Regions from separate parts of the Epilithonimonas sp. genome, predicted to be linked through region 1. Evidence: riboswitches for the same ligand, from Rfam matches in the RefSeq annotation. Region 1 holds a riboswitch; the other holds the start of a gene.
The links. Region 1 has a riboswitch for cobalamin ahead of AC00Y6_RS05345 (TonB-dependent receptor plug domain-containing protein). Riboswitches for the same ligand answer to the same signal wherever they lie in the genome.
Positions count from the first base shown of each region.

Region 2: another riboswitch for cobalamin. It lies ahead of AC00Y6_RS01745 (TonB-dependent receptor plug domain-containing protein); the one in region 1 lies ahead of AC00Y6_RS05345 (TonB-dependent receptor plug domain-containing protein).

Region 1 covers NZ_JBWEYV010000005.1:67,113-70,527, reverse strand. Annotated here, with positions in the region: gene AC00Y6_RS05345 (TonB-dependent receptor plug domain-containing protein) at 1-1,527, opposite strand, end outside; cobalamin riboswitch at 1,638-1,821, opposite strand; gene AC00Y6_RS05340 (acyl-CoA thioesterase) at 1,936-2,325, opposite strand; gene AC00Y6_RS05335 (cysteine-rich CWC family protein) at 2,391-2,633, opposite strand; gene metE (5-methyltetrahydropteroyltriglutamate--homocysteine S-methyltransferase) at 2,637-3,415, opposite strand, start outside.
Region 2 covers NZ_JBWEYV010000001.1:403,454-406,868, reverse strand. Annotated here, with positions in the region: gene AC00Y6_RS01745 (TonB-dependent receptor plug domain-containing protein) at 1-1,489, opposite strand, end outside; cobalamin riboswitch at 1,587-1,778, opposite strand; gene mutY (A/G-specific adenine glycosylase) at 1,807-2,865, opposite strand; gene AC00Y6_RS01735 (HU family DNA-binding protein) at 2,913-3,203, shown strand.

The sequences.
Region 1 (3,415 bases):
CTTGTCTTTAACTTTGTTAAAGTAACCATCTACTTTGGCATAAAACCCTTTAAAAATAGAGTGGTTGTAAAATTTCTGATACGTGAAACCAAAATTGTATTGCTTGGCATATTCTGGTTTCAGGGCGGTGTTTCCAATAATCGTGTAATACAGATCATTGAAGGTCGGCATCCTGAACATATTTTTATAGAATGCCCTTAAAGTAAAATCTTTGGAAAGCTGATAACTCAAAAAAACAGCAGGTGTCCATTCATTTTTATCTGGCGACTTGGTATTCATTGCCACGTCTTCTGTAACAAAAGTCCCCAATACGCTTCCCAAAAATTTCAGTCGTTTCCATTGGTAAGTTGTCGCCAAAGCGAGTAAAGATGTATATCTTACAGGAAAAGAAAAATTATAAATCCCCGTTCCGTACGCATCCAGGTTATTATACTGGAAATCTGCATTGGCACTCAAATCCCAGTTTGGCGTGATAGAGTAGAGGTTGGAAGAGGAGAGATAAACTTCCCTTTGGATATAAGAATTATCGACACGCAAAACCCTGGAGCTTTTAACGGTGTCCATAAAACGGGTATAATCGTAAGCAAATTTCGCTTTAAACTGTGTTTCTAATTTTGGGAATATTTTTTTTACAAAATTGGCCTGAACAAAATAGTTCTCGTCTCTCATTCGTTGGCCTTTTTCTCCAAATCCGTTATTAACAACAGGTGCAGGAATTCCTCTATCCGAAATATAGCCATATCCACGAACATTCCAGCTGCCGTTGTTCAGTGTGCCATAAAGTGTGGTTTCAAACCGTTTGGCTTTGATATCGGAGTCGAACCTTTTGGCTATCGTATCATTAGCAATTTCGCCATCGGGGTATTTTTTATAGTAACGGTATTTGTAAACGCCGTTACTCTGTATGAATTCTGAACTGAAACTCGCTGAAACCGCTTCCGAAATCTTCTGCTCTAGCCGGAAGGAAGGGTTGAAAAGTTCAATAGAGGAATTTTTAAGCCGTAACGTAAGATTGGTTTTTCGCTTATTTTTAAAAGAAGGAACTTTTGGCTGTAGATAAATCGAACCGGAAGAGCCAAAGTCCTTGGCAGGTTGGAAAATATCAGATTTTTGCCCGTTATACAATGATATGGCCTCCATATCATCCAACGAAAAACGCCCTAAATCTACCAGCCCGTTCTGGGCATTGCCCAACTGTATTCCATCATAGAAAACGCCCACATGCTGGCTGCCCATACTTCTGATATTAATGGTTTTTAGACCGCCAATTCCGCCATAATCTTTGATCTGGATACCCGAGAAATAACGAAGTGCATCGGCAACAGAATGGCTGTTGAGTTTTTGTAATTCTTCACCAGACAAGGTCTGTGCAGGTAGAATTTCTTTAAAATTCTTTTTGTAAACGCTGACCGGGAAAATTTGTCGTTCCTTTATCGTGTCTTTTGACTGGGAAAAACATAAGGATGAAGTGGTCACAAATATTGCAACAACGGCTTTATAAATCCGGAAAAAGAATTGTGTCACCATTAGCTCTGTCGAATAATGATGACGCTAATGGAGATAAGAAAGCAATGACAAAGCGCAATACAGGCTGCACAGAATCATTGTTGTCCTAAGCTTTATTCCACGAAAGCGTCAAACGTTAAAATGGCCTGGCAGGTCTTCTGACTTACTTCATTTTTGAAATCCTTCCCATTAAAAAACAGTGGATATAATTTTCAAAAACCTTTTACGAAGCTTACAGCAGCGGGTCTGTCCCGGATTTTCACCGGATTCCCTTTTAAGTGCTTGTTACGGCGCACCAGATGGCAGCAAATATAGATAAAATAATTGGGATAAAAATCGAGGTATTAAAAGCTGGTCGTTCTTCGCAAGAGACCAATCTTCAACTTTCTGTCTAAGGGATCGTCTTCACCATAATTGTTGCTGATTTTTTTAAAGATGGCAAACGGCAACGGGTTGTTTATTTTCGTCAATGGCCACAAAAGTGAAGTCGCCATGAACTGCTTTTTCGCGGTGCTCCGAGTACATTTGCTCAATAAAAATTTCAACGCTTACTTTCAGGCTTTTTGTCCCGATATGGGTGATACGGCCAATGAGTTCTATAATGGTTCCCGCTGGAATGGGCTTTTTAAAATCGATTTTGTCACTGCTGACGGTAACTACGGTTTGCCGGGTAAATCGCGTGGCGGTGATAAACGCTACCTCATCCATCATCTGCATGGCAGTTCCGCCAAAAAGCGTGTCATAATGATTGGTGGTATTGGGAAATACGGCTTTAAATATCCGGGTTTCTGATTGTTGTATTTTTTCTTCTGTTGTCATTGTTTTTGGGTTTGGATAAACCTCACAGGTTTTCGAGACCTGCGAGGTGATGTTAATAGTAGCGGTTAAGATTTATAAAATAGACCCAAAATGCGCTTCATTTTATCCTGTAATAGCTGCCGGTGATAGACTGCTTTCAGTTCCTTCATGCATTGGGCACAAAGACAGTCCTCGTATTGCAACTGGATAAACTCAAGTTCTTCATGCGTTAGTCGTATAGTGGAACATTGGCAAAGCATAATCGAACCGGCTTTACATTCAAAAGCGGTGTGGCATCTTGGGCAGTATTTTTCTTCGTGTTGAGGCAAATCTTAATGCACTTGATTGTTCAGGTTTTCCGCTTTCACGTAGTGCGACCGCGCTTCCTTTGCCGCGGCAACCATGGCAATCAATGCTTTTTCGGTTTCTTCCCAGTGTCTGGTTTTCAATCCGCAATCAGGATTCACCCAAAGCTGGTCAGCGGGTATTACATGTTCGGCTTTTCTTAACAAATCAGTCATCTCTTCTTGGGACGGGACCCTCGGCGAGTGAATATCATAAACACCAGGACCAATCTCGTTTGGATATTTGAAATCAGCAAAAGCACTTAGTAGTTCCATTTGAGAGCGCGAACATTCAATCGTGATGACATCGGCATCCATATCGGCTATATTTTGGATAATATCATTGAATTCCGAATAACACATGTGTGTATGAATCTGAGTAGAATCTTCCACGCCGCTTGCTGAAATACGGAAACTTTCTACCGCCCATTTCAGATAATTCTGCCATTCTGCTTTTCTAAGTGGCAATCCTTCGCGAATCGCGGGTTCATCGATCTGAATGATTTTGATGCCTGCTTTTTCCAGATCCTCAACTTCATCGCGAATGGCAAAGGCAATTTGCTGGCAGGTTTCTGAGCGCGGCTGGTCATCACGAACGAAAGACCATTGCAGAATTGTAACGGGACCTGTTAACATACCTTTTACCCATTTTTTGGTTTGGGATTGAGCAAATTCAGACCAATAAACCGTCATCGGATTTGGACGGGAAACATCTCCGAAAATAATAGGCGGTTTTACACAACGGCTTCCGTAGCTCTGTACCCAAC
Region 2 (3,415 bases), on a different contig from region 1:
GATATTTCCCAGCAAATGTTACCATGTCAACTGTTTGGTAGGCGAAAACGTCCTTCTCATTTCTTAGAAAAAGACTACCGTTAATTACAAAAGATTTTGAAGCGTTACCAATACTTAAGTCTATCTCGTGGCTTTGGTTGGTTTCTGGTTTTAGATCAGCATTCGGCAGTATGTATGGCAGAGATCCGTAGTTTTGATAAAGCGTGGGTGCAATAAAAGCCGTAGCGTAAGAATATCCTATTTTGAAAAACACAGTTTCGTTCCCGCCCAAATAGTAAGGATTGATGGAGTAAACCCAGTGATTACCAAATTTAGAATTATCCGTCATCCTGGCGCCTGCATCTAAATTAAATCCGTTGTAATTAACGTTGAATTTTGCAAAAGCATCAAAATTGTTGATTTTTGTATCCTTTTCTATAAGAACGTCCTGCATGGCAGAAGCGCCCCATGGTAAAGATTGCGATCCCATTTTTTGATTCTCATATTGTAAGCCAACTGTAAAGTTGAAATAGTCGTTTACTTTATAGAAATTATATAACTCCGAGAAAAGATTTTTTCCGGTATAGGAAAACTGATCATTATATTGCCCAGTGTAAAAATTTTGCCCCAATCGGTCTGTCCCAGACAGTCGAGAGTTAAATACAATTTGCCCATTATTATATTTATAACCGGCATTTAGCCCGCCAAAGAACTGTTTGTCATTTCCCCTGTATAAACCGTCTGTAAAAGCTCCCGCATCATATTTGTATAAGTTGTGGTTCCATCCACCGGAAAGGTTGATGTTGAAAGTCCCATTATTATATCCAAGATTTGCAGATAGATTTTGTTTCTCCCAGCCGTCTTTGTCAAAGTTTTCATTGCCTTCGGCAGCAGATATGCCCTGTGATTTTTCATTAAAGGCATTAAGCTGATAACTGAAATTATTTATTTTTCCTTTTAGGTTTCCACTCTGGGCAAACGTGTTGAAAGATCCGCCTCTTGCAGAGATAAGTCCTTCAATTTTCTTTTGAGCGTCTTTTTTTGTTTTGATATCAATGACGGACACAGTAGCATTGGAGCCATATAGGACGGATGACGCACCATTAAGGATTTCTATGCTTTCTACATTTTCAAGTGCAATAAGGCGCAGATCCGAGACGGTGTAATCATTGCCTGTAACATCTTTTAGAGGGATTCCGTCTAATAAAATTAGCACATTGGCGCTTTTACCACCACGTATCTTCATAGATTTTGGTTCCGACTGATTGTTGAAGTTTCCTACAATCTGGAAGCCCGCAACCTGATCAAGCACATCATTAAGTGTCTGTCCTTTGAAGTTCTCTAAATCTCTTTCTGTGAAAAGTTTAATGTTTTTCCCAGTTTTGTAAAGTTGTTGTGGCATTTTGGAGGCGATGGTTACCTCTTCTATAGGGGTTTCTTCGGCTTGTTGCGCATATACCGTGGCTCCGGTCAACAGCATTGCTCCCGCAAAAAATAACGTTTTGTTCATTAATTGATAACTTTAATTTATAAAAAAACCGGAGAAATAAACTGAAAATATAAATGAGCAAGTCATATGGAATCAGGCTTTTCCTCCGAAAGCGTTTTATTCAAAATAATATTTGGCAGGTCTCCTGACTTTCGCTGATTTGTGCCTTCTCATCCTTCTGTGGTGGACAATGGCTGTGTTACAAAATCATTTTTTTTGCGATCTACAGTTGCGGGGACAGTCGGAGAATTGCACTCCGTTCCCATTTTAATCCGAAAAATAATCCGGAACCAAATTCTTTGCAAATATAATCAACTTTGTACAAAACATAAGGTGTTTTAGAATGATAGTTTTCCCGTCTCGGGAATAGAGATTTTTTTGTAATAATTTTCTAGTGGTTTTGGGAAAGATTTTTCATCCGCCAATTTTTCATTCACGATTATGAAATGATTATCCGAAGCGAATTTTTCTAAAGCTTTTTTCGATTCCAGTCCAATCGTGTTGATTTCTATCGTCATATTTTTATGTGTCAGCTTGTGATTGATGATTTTCGAATTGATAATTAATTCTTCCCATTCTGCCGGAACCGAAGTCGGAAATTCATAAAGTTTCTTCCAGATAAAATCATTTCCTCTCTGTTTGATGAGAAATTGGTTTTGAAATTTGATGAAGTAATATTTCAAACTCAGATCCGTGACTTTTGCTTTCTTGCTTTTAACTGGATAATCCGTTATTGTGCCAGTGATGAAAGCGTTACAGTCATCATTCACGGGGCAGTCTTGGCATAATGGGTTTTTGGGTTTGCAAATCTCGGAGCCCAGATCCATAATAGCCTGATTAAACTCTCCTGGTTTGTCATCAGGCATCATGCGCATTGCTAAATCCGAAAAATATTGAAACGCTTTCGAATTGGAAATGTCAAAATTGTCAGCAAAAATCCTTGAGAGGACGCGGTAGAAATTACCATCCACAGCCGGAACCTTTTCCTCGTAACAGATGCTGGCAATGGCAGCCGCGGTATATTTTCCAACACCTTTTAAGTTGAGGATCTCATGGTAATTTTTTGGGAATTCTCCCTCGTATTCTTCTACAATCTGATGTGCTGCCTTATGCAGGTTGATGGCTCTGCTGTAATAGCCAAGGCCTTTCCAATAGAGTAGAACTTCATCTTCGGTAGCGTTATGAAGCGCTTTAACTGTGGGAAAACGGTCAATAAATCTAAGATAATGTCCAAGGCCTTGTTTCACTTGGGTCTGCTGCAAGACAATTTCGCTGATCCATATATTATAAGGGAGTCTATTTTCTCTCCACGGGAGGGGTCTGGCATTATGATCGTACCACTTTATAAGCTTTTTTCCAATGTGAAGAAAATCAGCATTTTGTTTGTTAGTTTTCAAAAATATGTTTTATATTTGCACACCAAAAATATAAAGAATTTTAGAAAATGACAAAGGCAGAATTGGTAAATACCATCTCGAACAAGCTGGGAGTGGAAAAGAATGATACACAGAAGGTTATCGAAGCTTTTATGCAGGAAATAAGAACGTCTATGTATAACGGGGACAACGTATACCTTAGAGGTTTTGGTTCTTTTATCATCAAAACCAGAGCCGCTAAAACCGGTAGAAACATATCTAAGAATACGGCGATAGAGATCCCTGCTCACAACATCCCTGCTTTTAAACCTTCAAAAACTTTTGTAGAAAAGGTTAAAACCAAAGTTGCAGTTAAATAATAAGTTAAATATTAACCATAATAAAAATATATAAATTATGCCAAGCGGAAAAAAAAGAAAAAGACACAAGGTAGCAACTCACAAGAGAAAGAAAAGGAGAAGAGCAAACAGACATAAGAAGAAATAATTTTCTGCACTTACTAAGTCTTATACATACAAATATAGTTGGTCTTTTGCCAACTATATTTTTGTTTTATATTTACAACCTAATC